One region of the Pseudarthrobacter sp. MDT3-1 genome, then DNA from elsewhere that is predicted to be linked to it. Evidence: riboswitches for the same ligand, from Rfam matches in the RefSeq annotation. Region 1 holds a riboswitch; each other region holds the start of a gene.
What was found. A riboswitch is a leader RNA that binds a small molecule or an ion and turns the genes downstream of it on or off. The one in region 1 is predicted to bind cyclic di-AMP.
Positions count from the first base shown of each region.

Region 2: linked by a shared signal. The riboswitch ahead of ACX80X_RS06385 (LysM peptidoglycan-binding domain-containing protein) and the one ahead of ACX80X_RS11565 (M23 family metallopeptidase) in region 1 are both predicted to bind cyclic di-AMP.
Region 3: linked by a shared signal. The riboswitch ahead of ACX80X_RS18775 (aggregation-promoting factor C-terminal-like domain-containing protein) and the one ahead of ACX80X_RS11565 (M23 family metallopeptidase) in region 1 are both predicted to bind cyclic di-AMP.
Region 4: linked by a shared signal. The riboswitch ahead of ACX80X_RS19825 (NlpC/P60 family protein) and the one ahead of ACX80X_RS11565 (M23 family metallopeptidase) in region 1 are both predicted to bind cyclic di-AMP.

Region 1 is NZ_JBTNDX010000012.1:105,628-109,954, reverse strand. Features, by position in the region: gene ACX80X_RS11575 (C40 family peptidase) at 1-194, opposite strand, end outside; gene ACX80X_RS11570 (C40 family peptidase) at 382-1,056, opposite strand; cyclic di-AMP (ydaO/yuaA leader) riboswitch at 1,127-1,289, opposite strand; gene ACX80X_RS11565 (M23 family metallopeptidase) at 1,437-2,261, opposite strand; cyclic di-AMP (ydaO/yuaA leader) riboswitch at 2,265-2,483, opposite strand; gene ACX80X_RS11560 (metal-dependent transcriptional regulator) at 2,637-3,332, opposite strand; gene serC (phosphoserine transaminase) at 3,610-4,327, shown strand, end outside.
Region 2 is NZ_JBTNDX010000006.1:66,792-71,118, reverse strand. Features, by position in the region: gene ACX80X_RS06395 (dienelactone hydrolase family protein) at 1-457, shown strand, start outside; gene ACX80X_RS06390 (protein adenylyltransferase SelO) at 583-2,046, shown strand; gene ACX80X_RS06385 (LysM peptidoglycan-binding domain-containing protein) at 2,116-2,964, opposite strand; cyclic di-AMP (ydaO/yuaA leader) riboswitch at 2,968-3,138, opposite strand; gene ACX80X_RS06380 (aggregation-promoting factor C-terminal-like domain-containing protein) at 3,353-4,327, shown strand, end outside.
Region 3 is NZ_JBTNDX010000033.1:3,192-7,518, reverse strand. Features, by position in the region: partial or broken gene ACX80X_RS18785 (response regulator transcription factor) at 1-190, shown strand, start outside; gene ACX80X_RS18780 (sensor histidine kinase) at 198-1,751, shown strand; cyclic di-AMP (ydaO/yuaA leader) riboswitch at 1,851-2,003, shown strand; gene ACX80X_RS18775 (aggregation-promoting factor C-terminal-like domain-containing protein) at 2,009-2,737, shown strand; gene ACX80X_RS18770 (HAD-IA family hydrolase) at 2,808-3,488, opposite strand; partial or broken gene ACX80X_RS18765 (VOC family protein) at 3,519-3,893, opposite strand; gene upp (uracil phosphoribosyltransferase) at 3,956-4,327, opposite strand, start outside.
Region 4 is NZ_JBTNDX010000041.1:110-4,436, reverse strand. Features, by position in the region: gene ACX80X_RS19830 (hypothetical protein) at 465-1,130, opposite strand; gene ACX80X_RS19825 (NlpC/P60 family protein) at 1,465-2,226, opposite strand; cyclic di-AMP (ydaO/yuaA leader) riboswitch at 2,230-2,425, opposite strand; gene ACX80X_RS19820 (heavy-metal-associated domain-containing protein) at 2,619-2,915, shown strand; gene ACX80X_RS19815 (hypothetical protein) at 3,347-3,817, shown strand; partial or broken gene ACX80X_RS19810 (DUF305 domain-containing protein) at 3,977-4,327, shown strand, end outside.

The DNA.
Region 1 (4,327 bases):
TCACGCTGGACGCCGGTGTCAGCCGCGTTCGCAGCGATACCACTGGTCAGGACAAGGCCGGAAGCAGCAGCGATAACCGCAGCCTGACGGCCCATGCCGCCGGCGTTGTCGCCGACAGCCTTGGCAATGACAGCCAGCGAGTTGGTCTTGGCGACCTCGGCGCGGTGCCGTGCAACAGTTGCACGTGTAGTCATTAATTTTCTCTCTTTCGTTTTCCTCAGGACCGCGTAGGCAGCCTAAGGGCTTTGGACGCGCCGGCATCTTGGGGGTACGCCGGCACGCCCCGAACGGGGATTTAGCGAAGAGTTTCTCGCGAAGAAACGGTTCCGGCAGCCAAGCTGCAGCAACTACTGGGCTGCAGCAACTACTGGACTGCAGGAACTACGGGGCCATTGTGAAGAACGCGGAGGAGCCTGTTGATGCCACGGAGTGGAGCAGCGTGCCCTGTGACGGGTTCAGTGCGCTGATCATCATGCCGTTGCCGACGTAAATGCCAACGTGGGCGCCGCCATTCTGCATGACCAGGTCACCGGTGGCCGGTGTGGCGGTGGGCCGCATGGCCGTCCAGGCATTGGTGCGGGGAATGCTGATGCCAGCCTGGGCGTAGACCCATTGCGTGAAGCCTGAGCAGTCCCAGCCATTGGGAGTGGTGCCGCCCCAGAGGTAGGGGTTGCCGATACCGGTGTAGGCAAGTGCTGCCAGACCCGAAGCGGCAGCGGAGGAGACAGTGTCAGCGAGCTTGGAGGCCGCGGCCTCGGTTGCGGCAGCACCCTGAGCCCCGGCTTCGGAGGCCGTGGACTGCGCACGGACCGTCTCAACCTTCGGCGCCGGCGTCGTCTTGATGACGGGGCGTTCGAAGGAAACGGTAGCCGTGGGCGCGGCAGTTACGGCAAGTGCCGTCTGCGCAGAACCGGACTCGGTGGAGGCGGAAACGCCGGCGGTGGTGTCCGCGGCGTTGGCCGGAAGCCCCATGCTCAGGATCAGACCTGATGCAGCTGCGATAACAGCAGCCTGGCGACCTACGGTCCCGGCATTGGCACTGACGGCCTTGGACACGGAGCCCAAGGGGTTAGTGCGAACCGGTTGTGCGCGGTGACGCGCAGAAGTATGGCGTGAAGACACGAAGGTAGCCTCTCCCAATGCCTGCGAGGTGAGCTGTCGGATTCGGATGGGAGTCACCCGGCCGCGCTGCTTCACAGTGGAAGCTTTGCGACTTAACCCCAAGGCCTTCAGAATCGAAGACCAAAATTGGTTCCCCCGCCCCTGCCAGACGATGTCATGCGAACGGACCTTGAGCGGTGGCAGAGCTAGGCAATCCACTCAAGAACGTCAACTTCGGAAAAGTTGACGCGCTTTAGACGTTACAGGAGTTCCGAGCCAATGTCACATTCAGGTCACGGCACGTCACTGCGATTCGAGAGTTGGCCATCATTTGGTCAGAGCCAGCCCGTGGGGTCAACGACTTCGCCATTGACCTGGACCTCGAAGTGGAGGTGGCAGCCCGTGGACGCGCCCGTGGTGCCGCTCAGGGCAACCAAATCGCCGCGGCTGACCGTCTGGCCTACCTTGACGCTGGCGGAGGAGAGGTGGTTGTAGGTGGTTTCAAGGCCATTGCCGTGATCCACCACAACGCGGTTCCCGCCGCCGTACTGGTGCCAGCCGGCGAAGGTCACGGTGCCGCTGGCGGCAGCCAGGACAGAGGTTCCGCACTGTGCCACGAAGTCCTGGCCACGGTGGAAATCGCCGGAGCCGCCGGTAATGGGGCTGACCCGGAATCCGAACGGAGAGACTGTAACCAGCTGGGCTAGCGGCGAGCCGAGGCTTCCGGCAGAGGCCGCACGGGTAATGGATCCCGCGGACTGTGCGCTCAGCAGCTGCTTCAGTTTGCCGTCGGGATCACCCTGGGTAACCACGGACGAGCGGCTGAAATCAATTTGGGCGGCGGCTTCGGCGGTAACTTCGGGCTGCGGAGCAGCGGAAACGGCCGATGCGGCCTGGCCGGGTGCCGGAGTGGCCATCACGGGGCCGGTCACAGGAACCGTCACGGTAAGTGCTAGGCCTGTTGCTGCCAAGGCGATGCCGGCCTTCTGGCCGAGGCCACTGGCGGCGGCGAAATCCGTCATCTGCCGGAAGGGTCCCCGGCGGCGGCGGGCGTCCCGCTGTGGGTCGCGGGGCCTCTCCGCGGTGAAATCCTCGGCCACTCTGGGCGCCGAGGCGGGACCCACCGCGCGACGGCGGCCCCTGGAGTATTGCGTGGTCAAGAATGTTCCTCTCTGGATAGCCTGCGAAGTTAGCTGTCGGATTCGGGTCAGAGAGTTCAAAGACCCGGTCCGCCGTGACAAGCACTTGGCGCAGAGATATCCCGTGAGGATCCTTCGCTGGAAGAGGCTTGCTGCTGACGGACTTCACCCCAAGGCAGTCTTACGACTGCCGGTTGTGGTTCCCCCGCCTCTGCCAGTTGGTGACTGATGCACCTGATCCGCTGGCAGAGCTCGGCTCCGGATCAGGTAACGCTTTTGTATCGACGCTGAGTTACAACTATAGGTGATTAACTTGGACAGTAACAATTCCGTTATCTTTGCGGAACCTGGGTCACTGCGCTATGGCGCGGCCCCACACGGCGGACCGCCGTCCCGTCAGCGGACGGAAACGAAGACGTGGGATGCCACTTCCGGGGGCAGCTCGAGCGCCCCTTCGATTCCCGGAACCCGCACGGAAATGTACTCCCCCACGCGCTCCAAGGACACCGAGGCACCGGGCCTGATCCCGCCTTCGTCCAGCTGGACCAGCAGCTCAGGTTCCACCTGGATGGGTTCAGCCAGCCGGCTGACCGTCACGTTCGACGCCGGCCCGTAGCCCTGCATCGCATCAAGGAGATTAATCACACCGGCGTCGGGCAGCGCAGGCGCGGGTCCGCCCAGGGCAGCCAGTCCGGGGATGGGGTTGCCGTATGGAGACTCGGTGGGGTGGTTAAGTAACTCGTAGATGCGCTGCTCAACGCGTTCACTCATCACGTGTTCCCAGCGGCACGCTTCATCGTGGACATAGGCCCAGTCCAGGCCAATCACATCCGCCAGGAGCCGTTCCGCGAGCCTGTGCTTGCGCATCACTTCCGTAGCGCGTTTCCGCCCGGCTTCCGTGAGCTCCAGGTGACGGTCTCCGGAGACCACGACCAGTCCGTCCCGTTCCATTCGGCCGATGGTTTGGGACACCGTGGGTCCGGAATGCCGCAGCCGTTCGGCGATGCGTGCGCGAAGAGCAACGATGTTCTCTTCTTCAAGCTCCAAAATGGTCCGAAGATACATCTCCGTAGTATCGATCAGATCCGTCATCCAGCTCAGCTCCTCGAGCGCAGTACCTTGCGTTGTCCCACCGTATCGCGTCCCGCTCAGCGGCGAGGTCCGCTAAAAAGCTTAGCCTATTTTGAATTTGTCTGGATAATGCCCGGGCGGGGACAAACGGTCTCATTGGCCGGACTATGACGGCCCCGGTTCCCCGCCCAATCGAGGGTTCAGGCAGAATAAAGGAGGTCCTTATGCAGTCACCGCCGACTACCGGCCACCCCACCGCCCGGACGTGAGCCACGTCCATGCCGAAATTGGAGCCCCCGTGAGCGAAACCAGCATCACTATTCCCGCCGACCTCCTGCCAAAGGATGGACGGTTCGGCGCAGGACCCTCCAAGGTCAGGCCGGAGCAGCTCGAAGCGCTCTCAGCGGCGTCCAAGACCATCCTGGGCACCTCCCACCGCCAGGCTCCGGTCAAGAACCTCGTGGGCTCCGTCCGTGAAGGCCTCAGCCAGTTCTTCCGCGCCCCCGAAGGCTACGAAGTGGTCCTCGGCGTCGGCGGCTCCACCGCTTTCTGGGACGTCGCCAGCTTCGGCCTGGTGGAAAAGAAGGCCCAGCACCTGTCCTTCGGCGAGTTCGGCTCCAAATTCGCCTCAGCCACCAACAAGGCCCCGTTCCTGGACGCCTCCTCCATCATCAAGTCCGAGCCCGGCACGCGCCCGGTATCGGCCGCCGAGGCTGGCGTGGATGTCTATGCCTGGCCGCAGAACGAAACCTCCACGGGTGTCGCGGCTCCGGTCAAGCGCGTCGCGGGCGCCGACGCCGGTTCCCTGGTCCTGGTGGACGCCACCTCCGCAGCCGGGGGCCTGGACGTGGACGTCTCCGAGGCCGATGTCTACTACTTCGCCCCGCAGAAAAACTTCGCGTCCGACGGCGGCCTGTGGCTGGGGCTCTTCTCCCCCGCCGCGCTGGAACGCGCCGCCCGGGTCAAGGCCAGTGGTCGCTGGATCCCCGATTTCCTGGACCTCCAGACCGCCATTG
Region 2 (4,327 bases), on a different contig from region 1:
CGACGCCGTGTCGGGTGCACTGACCAGCGCCGGCGCCCCACGCCATGTTGCTGACTTCGCGGCGGCCTTTGACTACCTTCAGGGCCAGGACTTCGTGGACTCCGGACGCATCGCCATGAACGGGTACTGTTTCGGCGGCGGCATTACCTGGCAGGCGGCAACCGAGCTGGCCGGGCTGAAGGCCACCGCGGCGTTCTATGGTCCGGCGCCGGACCTGAACAAGGTGCCGGCCATCAAGGCCGCGGTGTTCGGGGTTTATGCCGAACGCGACGCGCGGATCACCGGCGCGATGCCGAGCCTCCGCGATGCCCTGGGCGCCACCACGGTGACGCACCAGCTCACCGTTTACCCCGGCGTCGACCATGCCTTCCACAACGACACCGGCGAGCGCTCCAACGAAACCCAGGCCACGGCCGCCTGGAACGACACCCTCGCCTGGTTCGGACAGCACGTCTGAGGCGTGACGCCAGCACGGCTGATCTGAGTAGCGCTATCTGACGTTTTGAGCCTCCAGAACGACAGATAGCGCTACTCAGTTGGGAGGGCGGGGCACTCACCCGCGGCCGCGGGTAGTCTTGAAGGATGAGCACCGCAATCCCACTAACGCTCACCTTCGACGGGCGTTTCGCCCGCGAACTCGAGGAGCTGGCGGTTCCCTGGCAGGCGGAAGAAGCGCCAGACCCGCAGCTGCTGGTCCTGAACGAGCCGTTGGCCGCCGAACTGGGCCTGGACCCGTCCTCGCTGCGGACGCCCGATGGGACCCGGCTGCTCATCGGCAACCAGATTCCTGAAGGTGCCACACCGGTGGCCCAGGCCTATGCCGGCCACCAGTTCGGCGGCTACTCACCCCTGCTCGGCGACGGGCGGGCCCTCCTGCTGGGTGAGGTCACGGACATCCACGGGCAGCTTCGGGACATCCACCTCAAGGGCTCCGGCCGGACACCGTTCGCCCGCGCAGGTGACGGTCTCGCCGTCGTCGGTCCCATGCTGCGCGAGTACGTCGTCAGCGAAGCCATGCACGCCATGGGCATCCCCACCACGAGGTCCCTTGCCGTGGTGGCCACGGGCCGGCCCGTCCGCCGCGAAACCATGCTGCCCGGCGCCGTGCTCACCCGGGTGGCCAGCAGCCACCTGCGCGTCGGCAGCTTCCAGTTCGCCCGCGTCAACGGCGAGACGGACCTTCTGCGCCGCCTGGCCGATCACGCCATCAGCCGCCATTATCCGGACGCGGCGCTCGCCGACAAGCCCTACCTTGCGTTCTTCGATGAGGTCATAGCAGCGCAGGCGTCCCTGGTGGCGCACTGGATGCTGGTGGGCTTCGTCCATGGCGTGATGAACACCGACAACATGGCCATCTCCGGCGAGACCATCGACTACGGTCCCTGCGCGTTTATGGACGCCTTCAACCCCGGCGCGGTCTACAGCTCCATCGACGCGGACGGACGCTACGCCTACGCCAACCAGCCGGTCATCGCCGAATGGAACCTCACCCGGCTCGCTGAAGCACTCCTGCCCCTGCTCCATGAAGACCAGGACCAGGCCGTGGCGCTCGCCGTTGAATCCCTCGGCGCCTTCCGCACGCTGTACAGCGCTGCCTGGTCAGCCGGCATGAAGTCCAAGCTTGGACTGCACTCGGACACGAACGACGACGTCGCGTCGGCCCTGGTGGACGGTCTGCTGGCGCTGCTCCAGGAAGGACAGGTGGATTACACGTCCTTCTTCCGGAGCCTCGGCTCGGCGGCCCGCGGGACCCCGGAAACTGCGCGGTCCATGTTTGCGGACCCGGGCGCCTTCGACGCCTGGGCCGCACGGTGGCTGGCCCTGGCGCCGGACGCGGACCTGATGGACCGGGTCAACCCCGTCTACATCCCCAGGAACCACCTGGTTGAAGAGGCCCTGGATGCTGCTATCGCAGGCGACCTGGACCCATTCAACCGGTTGGTGGACGTCCTGGCCGATCCGTACACGCAGCGCCCCGGGCTGGAACGCTACGCCGGCCCCGCCCCTGAAAACTTCGGGAGCTACCGGACCTTCTGCGGGACCTGAGCGAACACCAGGGATGGACGACGGCGGCGCGCGGCCGGGTGCCGCCCGCCGCCGTCGAGCATGGTCGGATCACGCTACGCGGACGAAGGACGCTCCGGCGAGCCAGCTGAGGGAGTGGACTTCGGTTTTGTAACCGTCCACCCCGCCGCTGACTACCTGGCCGTTGCCGGCGTAGACGCCCACATGGCCGGCCGTGATGACCAGATCCCCTGCGGCCGGGGTGCCCACCACCGTGCCGTACTGGTAGAACTGGCCGGGAGCCAGGTCACCCACGCTCTTACCCACCGAGCGCAGCGCCTTCTCCACCATGGCGGTGCAGTCCTGCTGCACGCCGAGCTGTGAAGTGGCGGAAGCCAGGATGGCCGCGCCGAGCGAGCCGGCCGGAGCCTGGGCTGCCGGTGCGGACGTTGAGGCCAGCTGTATACCGGTGTTGGTGGCGGAGGACGGCGCCGCTGCGGCCTTCGCCGCCGGAGCCGGTGCGGCGCCCGGTGCCGTGTAGCCGGCGCCGGGGATCCGGATCTGGTCGCCGGGGTAGATGATGGTGGTCAGCGAGAGTCCATTGGCGGCAAGGACGTCGTTGAGCGGGACGCCGTTGGTGGCGGAAATCTGGCCCAGCGTGTCACCCGAAACTACGGTGTGAACGTTGGCCGCGGCGGGGGCCGGAGCAACAGCGGCCGGAGCCGCTGCCGCCGCACCGGTTTGGACCTGGGCGTTGGCAGTCCCGGCATCATCCGGGCCGTGGACGCCGGCCTGAGCCGGGACGCCGATGCCGAACAGCAGGCCGGATGCAGCAACAGCCACCAGGGCCGGACGGCCAAACGTCAGGGCGTGTGCTTTGGCCGTTGACGACAGGCCGACAGGGACGGTAGAGCTGGCAGAAACCACACGATGGCGTGCGGAAGCGGAATTCTTGGACACGGTTGATCGCCTCTCCCATGCCTGCGGGGTGAGCTGTCGGGTTCGGGTCGGAGATACCTGGCCGGTAGCGGCGCCGCACTGAACGGAGCGATACCGACTTAACCCCAAGGCTTCGCAAGAAGCCGTGGAAACGTGGTTCCCCCGTCCCTGCCAGCTGGAAAGCGACTGGATCCCGGTCAGCGGCAGGGCTCGGCATACTGGCGGGAATGGTCCGGCTTGAGCCGGGCCACCGTTTGACCATAACTTCTGCTCGGCGGCAATGTCACATTCCGGTAACGGAATGTAGGAGTGAAATTCACTCGTATGTCAGCGCGAATTCTCTACTCCCTGGTAACGATGTTGCAGGTCAACCCCCGTAATCCGTATATGCCCGGTAAGCTCACCAACTATGTCCCGGATTGTTCAAAAAATGCGGCTGCCCGCCCTCGCCGGCATGCTGGCGGTCGCCCTGGTAGGGTCGGCTGCGCTGCTGCCCTCACATGCCGCCGACGACGCCCCGCCCGGCGGCTATCCCTCGTGGCAGGACGTGCAGAACGCCAAGCAAAGCGAGGCCGGCAAAGCGGCAGAGGTCACCAGGATCAACGGGCTGCTGGGCGGGCTTCAGGCCGAAGCGGAGGCGCTGGGCAATGCGGCCGTGACATCCGCCGCGGAGTACGCCCAGGCCGAAGCGGCGCTTCAGGCCGCCACTTCCACTGTGCATGCCCTGACCGCCCAGACGGCACGCGCCGCGGCCGAACTGGGACAGTACAAGAAGGAAATCGGTGCCCTGGCGGCGCAGTCGTATAAGACCGGTGGCACAAACATGGGTTTCTTCGTTGCTCTCGACGCCGTGCAGAACAACAGCATCCAAGGCCTGAATATCGTCCAGATCGTCAGCGACAAGACTGCAGCCCTGGTGAACAAATCCGCAGCCGCCGAACGCATTTCCCGCGCCCTGGCCGATCAGGAGCAGGCAGCCAGGGCAGAGCGCGAGCGTCTGTCCAGCGAAGCCAGAACCAAGCTCGCCGCCGCCCAGTCCGCCCAGCAGGCCATGTCCAGGCAGATCGCGGAGCAGCAGGAGCACGGCCAGGAACTGACCGCGCAGTTGGCATCCCTCAAGGGCACCACCGCTGCGGTGGAGGGTGAGTTCCGGCAGGGCCAGGTGGCCTTGGCCGCGTACGAAACGGCGCAGGCCGCCAAACGGGCCGCGGCGCAGGAACAGGCACGCCAACAGGCGGAGGCGGCAGCCAGGGCGGCGGCCCTCGCCGCTGCGCAGAAACCGGCTCCGGCCCCACCTGTTGTACCGGGAGTGCCAGCCCCCGCTCCTGTCCCGAGCCCGACGCCGGCTCCGCCGCCCGTCGTCGTCGTGCCTTCCGTGCCGGGC
Region 3 (4,327 bases), on a different contig from region 1:
CATGGAGAACCCCAAACGCGTCATCAGCAAAGCCCAGATCCTGGACCGCGTCTGGAACTACGACTTCGGCGGCCAGGCCAACATTGTGGAGCTCTACATCTCCTACCTGCGCAAGAAAGTGGATGCAGTGCACCCGCCCATGATCCATACCGTGCGGGGCGCCGGCTACGTCATCAAGCCGGCTGAGTAGCAGCTCGATGTCCTCGCCGCGAGCAACCCCAGCGCCAGCCCGGAGCTGGCTGAAACCGGACACCTGGCATCTGCGCACGCGCCTGATCCTGTTGGCCATGGCCCTGCTGGTGGCCATCTGCGGCGCCGTGGGGCTGTTCAGTTACGCCTCCATGGATTCCTTTCTCACCGGGCAGCTGGATGAACAGCTGAGCCAGGCCGCCAAACGGTCGAACGATCCGGGCCGCCCGCCCCTGGGCGGATTCAACGGCAGGCCGGACCCGCTTGACTCCCGCGGGCAGAGTGTCGGAACGCTGAATGCGCGGATCCTGGACGGCCAGATCCCCAGTGGCGGTTTCCTGGACTCGGACACCACGCGTCTGGCCCTCGACGCCGAAGACAAGCAGACCCTGCTGGCGCTGACGCGGAACGGCCTTCCCGTGAACCGCTCGCTGTCCAACGGGGATTACCGGATTGTGGCCGTGGAAACCGGCTACGGCGATGTCCTTGTCACGGGCCTTCCGCTCGCTGCCAAGGAGAGTACTTTGGCATCGCTGGTCTGGACTTTTGTGTTCGTTTCCCTGGGCGGCCTGGCGCTGATCGGACTGGCAGGAACTGTGCTGATCCGGCGCACCATGAAGCCGCTGGAGCAGCTTTCCGAGGTTGCAACCCGTGTGGCCAGGCTGCCGCTGGACGCGGGCGAGGTGGCACTCGCGGTGCGCGTCCCGCCGTCGAACTCCAATCCCGGAACCGAAGTGGGCAGCGTAGGGCACGCCCTCAATCTCATGCTGGACAACGTCGCCAGCGCACTCGAGGCGCGGCAGCGGAGCGAGACCAAGGTGCGGCAGTTCGTAGCCGATGCTTCCCATGAGCTGCGCACGCCGCTGACTGCCATCCGCGGGTACACGGAGCTGATGCGGATGACCGAGAGCTTCACGCCGGACGGCCGGAAATCCCTGGCCCGGGTCCAAAGCCAGTCCGAACGCATGACCACCCTGGTGGAGGATCTGCTCCTGCTCGCCCGGCTCGATGAGGGCCAGCCCCTGAAGCTCAGCGAAGTTGACCTCACACAACTCGTGATCGAAACCGTCAGTGACGAGAAGGTCATCGCCCCGGACCACCACTGGCGCCTTGAACTGCCTGACCAGCCGCTCGCCGTCACGGGTGATGCGTCCCAACTGCGTCAGGTGCTTGTCAACCTGCTATCCAATGCGCGCAAGCACACGCCGCCGGGGACCACCGTGGTCACCGCTGTCACGAAGTCTGCCAATGGCGACGCAGCGGTGACGGTAACGGACGACGGCGGGGGCATCCCTGCGGAACTCGTTGACCACGTTTTCTCCCGGTTTGCCCGCGCAGACGCGGCGCGCAAGGGTACAGCGCCGGCCTCGGGCGCCGGGGCCTCCGAAGGCACTAGTGGCTTGGGCCTGTCCATTGTCCAGTCGATCATGGAGGCCCACGGCGGTAGCGTGGAGGTGACATCGCGGGCCGGACGGACCGAGGTCGCGTTACTCTTCCCTACCGGCGCGCTCGCGCGACCCACTGACGCCCGGGCCCAGCAAGGCGACACACCGTCGTCGTGATTCCTGTTACCAAAATGTGACTTAAGCGTCCAGCTCCTGTAGCGTCGATGACGTGTGGTTCCCGTTGGGCCGCATATCCGGATGACGCCAAGCTCTGCCGCTTCCCGGATTCCGTTTTCAGAGGCAGAGGCGGGGGACCCACCGTCCCGGGCACCAAGTGCCCTTTGGGGTTAAGCCAACACGTGATTGTGCCGTGTGGCCGGATGCCCTCATCCGAACCCGACAGCTAACTCCGCAGGTGTGAGAGGCGATCCATCATGTCTGAATTCAAGGTACAAACGCGCCCGCAGGGCGACACAAAGTCCGACAGCCACCGCAAGCAGTCCCGCTTCGGTGCAGCTATGTCCCCACTGTCCAAGGCGGCCCGGATTCCCTCCGTGGGCCAGCGCGTCGCGGTGTTCGCGACGGCATGCGCCCTGCTGGTCGGCGTCAGCGCCGCAGCACACGCTTCCGAGTCTGCGTCGCTTGCGGCCAGCGCGGACCAGGCCGCCGAAGAAGCCAGCGCCCAGTCGAAGCTGAGCTTCGAGGCAGCCGAGATCCAGCCCCCGGCCTCCCCGGAAGCTGCGCCGGCCGAGATCAACGTCGCGCCCCAGGCCGCCGAACCGGCACCTGCCCCGGCCCCGGAGCCCGCTCCGGCCCCGGCTCCGGAACCTGCACCCACGCCCGTTGTGGCCGTCAACGACCCCGCAGGAGCGCAGGCCTACGCTGCTGGCCAGCTGGCGACGTACGGCTGGTCCGCTGACCAGATGCAGTGCCTGCAGACGCTGTGGACCAAGGAATCCGAATGGACCACCACGGCCACCAACGCCAGCAGCGGCGCGTACGGCATCGTCCAGTCATTGCCCGCTGAGAAGATGGCGAGCGCCGGCGCGGACTACGTCACCAACTACCGCACGCAGATCAACTGGGGCCTGAACTACATCCAGGAGCGCTACCAGTCACCGTGCGGCGCGCTGAACTTCCACCTGTCGCACAACTGGTACTAGGCCGACTGAGCCTCGCCGGCAGCCGCGGCGCTGAGCTGCGCCGGCGGATTACGAAGGTGATCCGCCGGCGTCAAAGCCGGAAAGAAATGAGTTGCCGTCCCGCGGCGTCCGTTTCCACGGAGGCGGTTACGGCGCGGTAATCCGCGATATGCAGCACGCCTGCCGGCAATTCGCCCGCATTCGGACCCACGGCCACCGTCCGGATACCCGCAGCAACGCCTGCCGCGATTCCGGCGGGCGCATCCTCGAACACCACGGCGTCCTCCGGTTCCACGCCCAGCAGCCCGGCGGCCATCAGATAGCCCTCCGGGTGCGGCTTGCCCCGTGTGACCAGGTCCGCCGTCACGGCCGTGGCCGGCATGTCCAGCCCGGCAGCGTCCATGCGGATGTCCGCCAGGGTCCTGTCCGCTGAAGTCACCAGCGCCACTGCCTGAGCCGGGAGGCTGCGAAGCAGGTCGGCAGCCCCCGGCAACGCGACGATACCGGCCGTCCGCACCCGTTCCATCGCACCCAGTTCCTCGGTGAGGGCCGCGACGTCCGCTCCCCCCGGCGCGAACCGGCGTACGGTATCGGCAGCCTGGACGCCGTGCGAAGTGCGCAGGATTTCGGCGACGTCCAGGCCGTACCGGGCCGCGAATTCTCCCCAGACCTCCTCCACTACTGCCGTGGAGTCCACCAGCGTGCCGTCCATATCGAAAAGGACGGCCCGGCAGGTCAGTGTTCGTGTGGCGGCAGGTGTGGGGATGTTCATGCTGCCTATTTTGCCCCAGGCGTCACCGGCTTAGGCGTCACGGCCCGGGATGTACTGCACCGCCCACTTGTTTCCGTCGGGATCCGCGAAGTAGACGAAGTGCCCCCAGCCCTGGATGTCTATGTCGCTGACCTCCACACCGTTGCCCTTGAGGTGGTCGTGGGCAGCCTGGATGTCGCTGACCACCATCTGCAGGCTTGGGGCCGTACCCGGAGGGGCGACATTGAGGCCCTCGCCAATACAAATGGAGCAGGCGGATCCCGGCGGGGTCAGCTGGACGAAGCGGATGCCATCCATGGGTCACTCGTCGAAATCCGGGTTGAATCCAACTTTGCTGACGTAGAAATCCTTGGCGCGGTCCACGTCGGATACGGGCACAAAAACGAGTTCAAGCTTCCAGTCCATGCGCCACAGGCTAACGGCGGCGGCAGGAAAGCGGAAGACCTGAAATCCGAAGCAGCCCCGAATTAGCCGGCGATGCCGTACAGGCGGTCGCCGGCGTCGCCGAGCCCGGGAACGATGTAGGACTTCTCGTCGAGCCGTTCGTCAATGGAGGCCAGCACGATGGTCACGTTGGCCTCGGCAAGTTCCTCTTCGAGCTTGGCCAGGCCTTCCGGCGCGGCCAGGAGGCAAATGCACGTGACGTCGGAGGCGCCGCGCTTGAACAGGAACTTGATGGCTTCGCGCAGGGTTCCGCCTGTGGCAAGCATCGGATCCAGCACAAAGATCTGCCGGTCCGTCAGGTCTTCCGGGAGCCGCTCCGCGTAGGTGATGATGTCCAGGGTTTCTTCGTCGCGGGCCATGCCCAGGAAACCCACTTCAGCAGTGGGGACCAGCTT
Region 4 (4,327 bases), on a different contig from region 1:
AGTCCTGCTGCTCGGCGTACTTGGCCACCGAATCACGGCTGATGCCCAGCGTGCGGGCGATTTCACGTCCCGGGACTCCCTGGGAATCGAGTCTTCTGATATTTTCTTGAACGGACATGGGTACCGTCATCTGCTTTCCAGCCCTTCCGGCGCAATCGCTCTGTCAATAGCAGCGCCGTAAGGAACCTATCTGGGGTGGCGGGCCCATGTTCCCAACACACTGGGAACCGCCCCGGGCCACCGAGTGATCTCAATCTCTGCAAACCCCAAATCCGTAATTTGGAGGGGAATTGCCTGGCCTGATTCTTAGCGCTCATTTGGCAGGAAACCAGCCACCAACTCGGCAGGATTTCCTGGCTGAAACGGCCTACAGATAGTCGATCACACACACCCACATTGCCGGGAAAGACCCTTACACGGAATAGGAGCGCACGAATGTGCGGTTGAGCATGCCCGGCTTCGGGTTAGTGGCTGTGCGACGTGTGGGTGTCGGGTGCGGGGGCTGCGGGGGCGTCCGTCGGCTTGTCGAGGGTGCGGTCTTCGCTGGTCGGAGCCTCCGCGGGTGCCTGCGACGGTGCCGGCGTGGAGTCGTGGCTGTGGCTCTCGGAGTCGAGGGTGCTTGCGAGGGCGGACATGCCGAACCATGTCAGCGCGGCGACCAACACGACACCTGCGGCAAACGGGCTGACCAGGTGGCGCAGGCCGCCCTTGGCGTCCTTGGCGATGAACGCGACGTACGACATCAGCAGGCCGATTGGAGTCATCCAGGCGCTGCGCTCGGGGAACTGTTCGAAGTGCTGGATGCCGCCGCCGACCAGGCCGACGCCGAAGGAGAGCAGGAGCGAGAACGCGACGAGCGAGATGGCCCGGCTTAGCAGCGGGCGCTCATCGACGAGCACGAACTCGTTGACGATGGTGCCGAGGAGGAACACGAACGCACCGACGACGCAGATGATCGTGTATAGGCCCGGGTTGACCGGATAGTGCACGACGGCGCCAGCGATAAGGGCCGCGCCCATGAAGTAGAGCATCGCGCCGATGTAGCGCGAGTAGAGCGAGGGAGTCCGTTTCGCGAGCTCTGCCTCATAGGAGGCAACGTCTTCGCGGCTGAGGTCGTTCTGAACGGTCATGTCTGGTGAGTCTTTCGTTTTCGGGTGTGTGAGAGCAGGCAGCCGTAGCGCCGATACCGGAGTTGGTGCGGCGTGGCGCTGCGCGTGCTGCTCAGCGGGGCAGAATTGAGCGTCATGTCTCATTTCCTTGGAAGCGGGGCTTGGCCGGACACTCTAAAGAGATGGGATACGCCTCAGAATTGTGGTTTGCGGAGTAAATGGCGGTGTTTTAGCACCGCTATATGTCGCCTTCGGGTGACCTGCGGAAGGAGTCAGGCGCATGGTTGGAGGGGCATCCTAAGGGCCGGTGATTCAGTGCCCCCAAGGCATTGAATCACCGGCCTTCAGTGGTTTGTTAGCCTGCGCGGACGAAGGTGACGGCACCCTTGGACGTCATCCAGGTCAGAGGGTGCACGGCGGTTTCATTCTTCCCGTTCAGGCCTGAGCTGAGGACCTGGCCGTTGCCGACGTAAATTCCTACGTGGCCAGGCTGCATGACCATATCACCGGGCTGGGGGTCGGTGACCACGGTGCCGTAGTTCATGAACTGCATCGGGCCCAGGTCCCCGACGGGGATGCCAGCGGCATTTAGGGCGTTTTCGACCAGCCGCGTGCAGTCCTGGATCATGCCGATCTGAGCGTAGGCGGAGGACACCATGATGGAGTTAATGTCACCGGCTGCGGGAGCCGGCGCGGGCGCAGGCGGGGTGACGGTGACTTTGGCCGAGGCGGGTGCAGGGGTCGTTACGGCGGCCGCGGGTGCCGCGGCCTTCGCGGCTACCACGACAGGCTTCGGGGCTTCCACTACGGGAGCGGGCGTGGTTTCCACGACCGGGCGCTCGAAGGAAATCTGGATGGTGGCATCGGCGGTCAGCGGGGCCTGTATCTGGCTCGCGACCTCGAGGTTAGCGGCCGGTTCAGCTTCGCGCTGGCCGGGGGCGTCGGCCGCCTGGGCGGCAGCAATACCACTGGTCAGCACGAGACCGGAAGCCGCTGCGAAGACGGCGGCCTGGCGGCCTGCGCCGCCGGCATTCGCGGTAAAGGACTTGGTCAGTGCGGCAAGAGTGCTGGTCTGGGGGACCGCGCGGCGGCGGCCGTGAGTTTTGCGCATGGGCATGAAAGGGCCTCTCCCACTGCCTGCGAGGTTAGCTGTCGGATTCGGGTGGGAGGCACCCGGCCGCGTCAGGCGCAAAAGTGCACCAGGCACGGCTTCACCCCAAGACCTGCCAGAAGCAGGCCAATAATGGGTTCCCCGTCTCTGCCGGACGAAAAGTGAACGGATCCCGGGCAGCGGCAGAGTTAGGCAATCTGTTCGGGAGTGCCGCCTCAAGGAGAAACCGGCACGACTTAGACCGTACTTCACACCAGCAATGTTTGTCACATTCCGGTAACGGCGCGTCCGCCGTGGCACGGGATGCGCACTTGCTCTGTATACCCGGCCCGGGTACAGGATGCGTCTTCTTGGGTTGTCAGTGACATGGAAGTCCGGGCTGGTGTTGCCGTACCCGTTTGCACGGCCGTTCACCCCCCGCACACCCTCGATTCTTCCTCAAAAAGATAGAGCCAGGCTTCCCCTTGTTTCTTCCGCTGCCGGGTGCAGCTGCTGCTCCGGCAGCGGTATCCAGTGGCAGCACAGTCGAGTTTGCTGTCGAAGGGCTGACGTGCGGGCATTGCGTCCAGACCGTTCAAAAGGCTGTATCGGCCGTTGAGGGTGCCGAGTCCGCCTTTGTGGACCTCGTGTCCGGCGGTCGTTCCCGGGTGATAGTCACGGTACGGCCGAGAGCTTTGCTGTGTGTGCGGCCGTGACCTCCGCCGGCTACACGCTTTCCAGCAATTGGCATCAAGGCCCCTGGCAGAAGACCGGTTAGGCGAGTGGGGTGTCTTTTGACGGGGCGAACGCGTCCCCGGCGCTGAGGCCGGCATCGCGCTCGGCGCTGGAACGGGTGCACGGCATCGGCCGGTGTTGTCCAGGCCGGCAATGATGCCTGGACTGTGCTGTGAAATGGTGGACCTATCCGGGGCCAGCCATACCAAGCCGTAGCAGATCCTCATTTGGGCCACCGGTTACAACATCCTCGCCGTCCCGCTGGCGACAGTGCCCTGTCCTGCCTTTGGGCTTGCGGAGGATGAAACTCAATCCTTCCCAGGTGCGTTGAATAAGAGGCTGTGACCGGCAGGAATACCCCTGCCGGTAGGCTGAAGATCCTGAACAACCTGCATGGAAGGGAAGAAACGTTGTGAGCGCACCATCGCGTGGACCTTTCTCCGCTTTCCTCTTTCGTGCAGGCTTCCTGACGGCCGCCCTAGCCATCATCGCCGGGATCTTCGGCATGCACATTATGACCGGCGCACACCATATGAGCGCCGCGCACACCATGCCGGCAGCGACCGCCGGATCCGCGGTGGACGCTGCGGGCATCCCGGCCGGGCACTCCCACACCACGGGGGCATCCTCGGATGGGACCGCCGCTACCCCAGCGGCAACTGGCTCGTCGTCTTCCTGCGCCCCTGCAGGTTCCTGCCCCGGGATGACTGCCGGGGGCAATACGTGCGTCCTGGCCCCGGGAAACACCTCACTGACCGCCCCTGCCCCCGGAACAGCACCCTATGCCTTACCGGACTTCGGGGTGGCGGCTGCAGCCAGCATCAATTATTCCTACTCACCGGACAGCCCCTCTCCCGGTGACTTCTGTATCAGCCGGACGTAAACCAGCACTGACAGCGCCGCGCCCCGGCGCAGCGTCCAGCAACGTCGACACGCACAAGACAGCCCACCTTCCCAAAGGGCGCAGCTGTCTCTGCTTGCAATCCCCAGGCGCTAAACGCCGCTGATACCTTTGAGGACCCTGATTTTCATGAAATAGACCCTGACTATTTCCGCTGCCGCGATCGCCGCAGCAATCGGCCTCGCCGGATGCTCAGCCGGCACCGGAAGTTCGGACTCGAGCAGCATGCCCGGCATGAGCCACGGCAGCTCCGCCATGCCATCGACCTCGGCTCCGGCAACGTCGGCCGCAGCCTCGGCGGACTTCAACGACGCGGACGCCATGTTCGCCCAGAAGATGATCCCGCACCACGCCGAGGCCGTGGAGATGAGCGACATCATCCTGGCCAAGGAAGGCGTCCCCGCCGAGGTGACCGACCTGGCCACCAGGATCAAGGCAGCCCAGGGACCGGAAATAGAAAAAATGACCGGCTGGCTTCAGAGCTGGGGACAG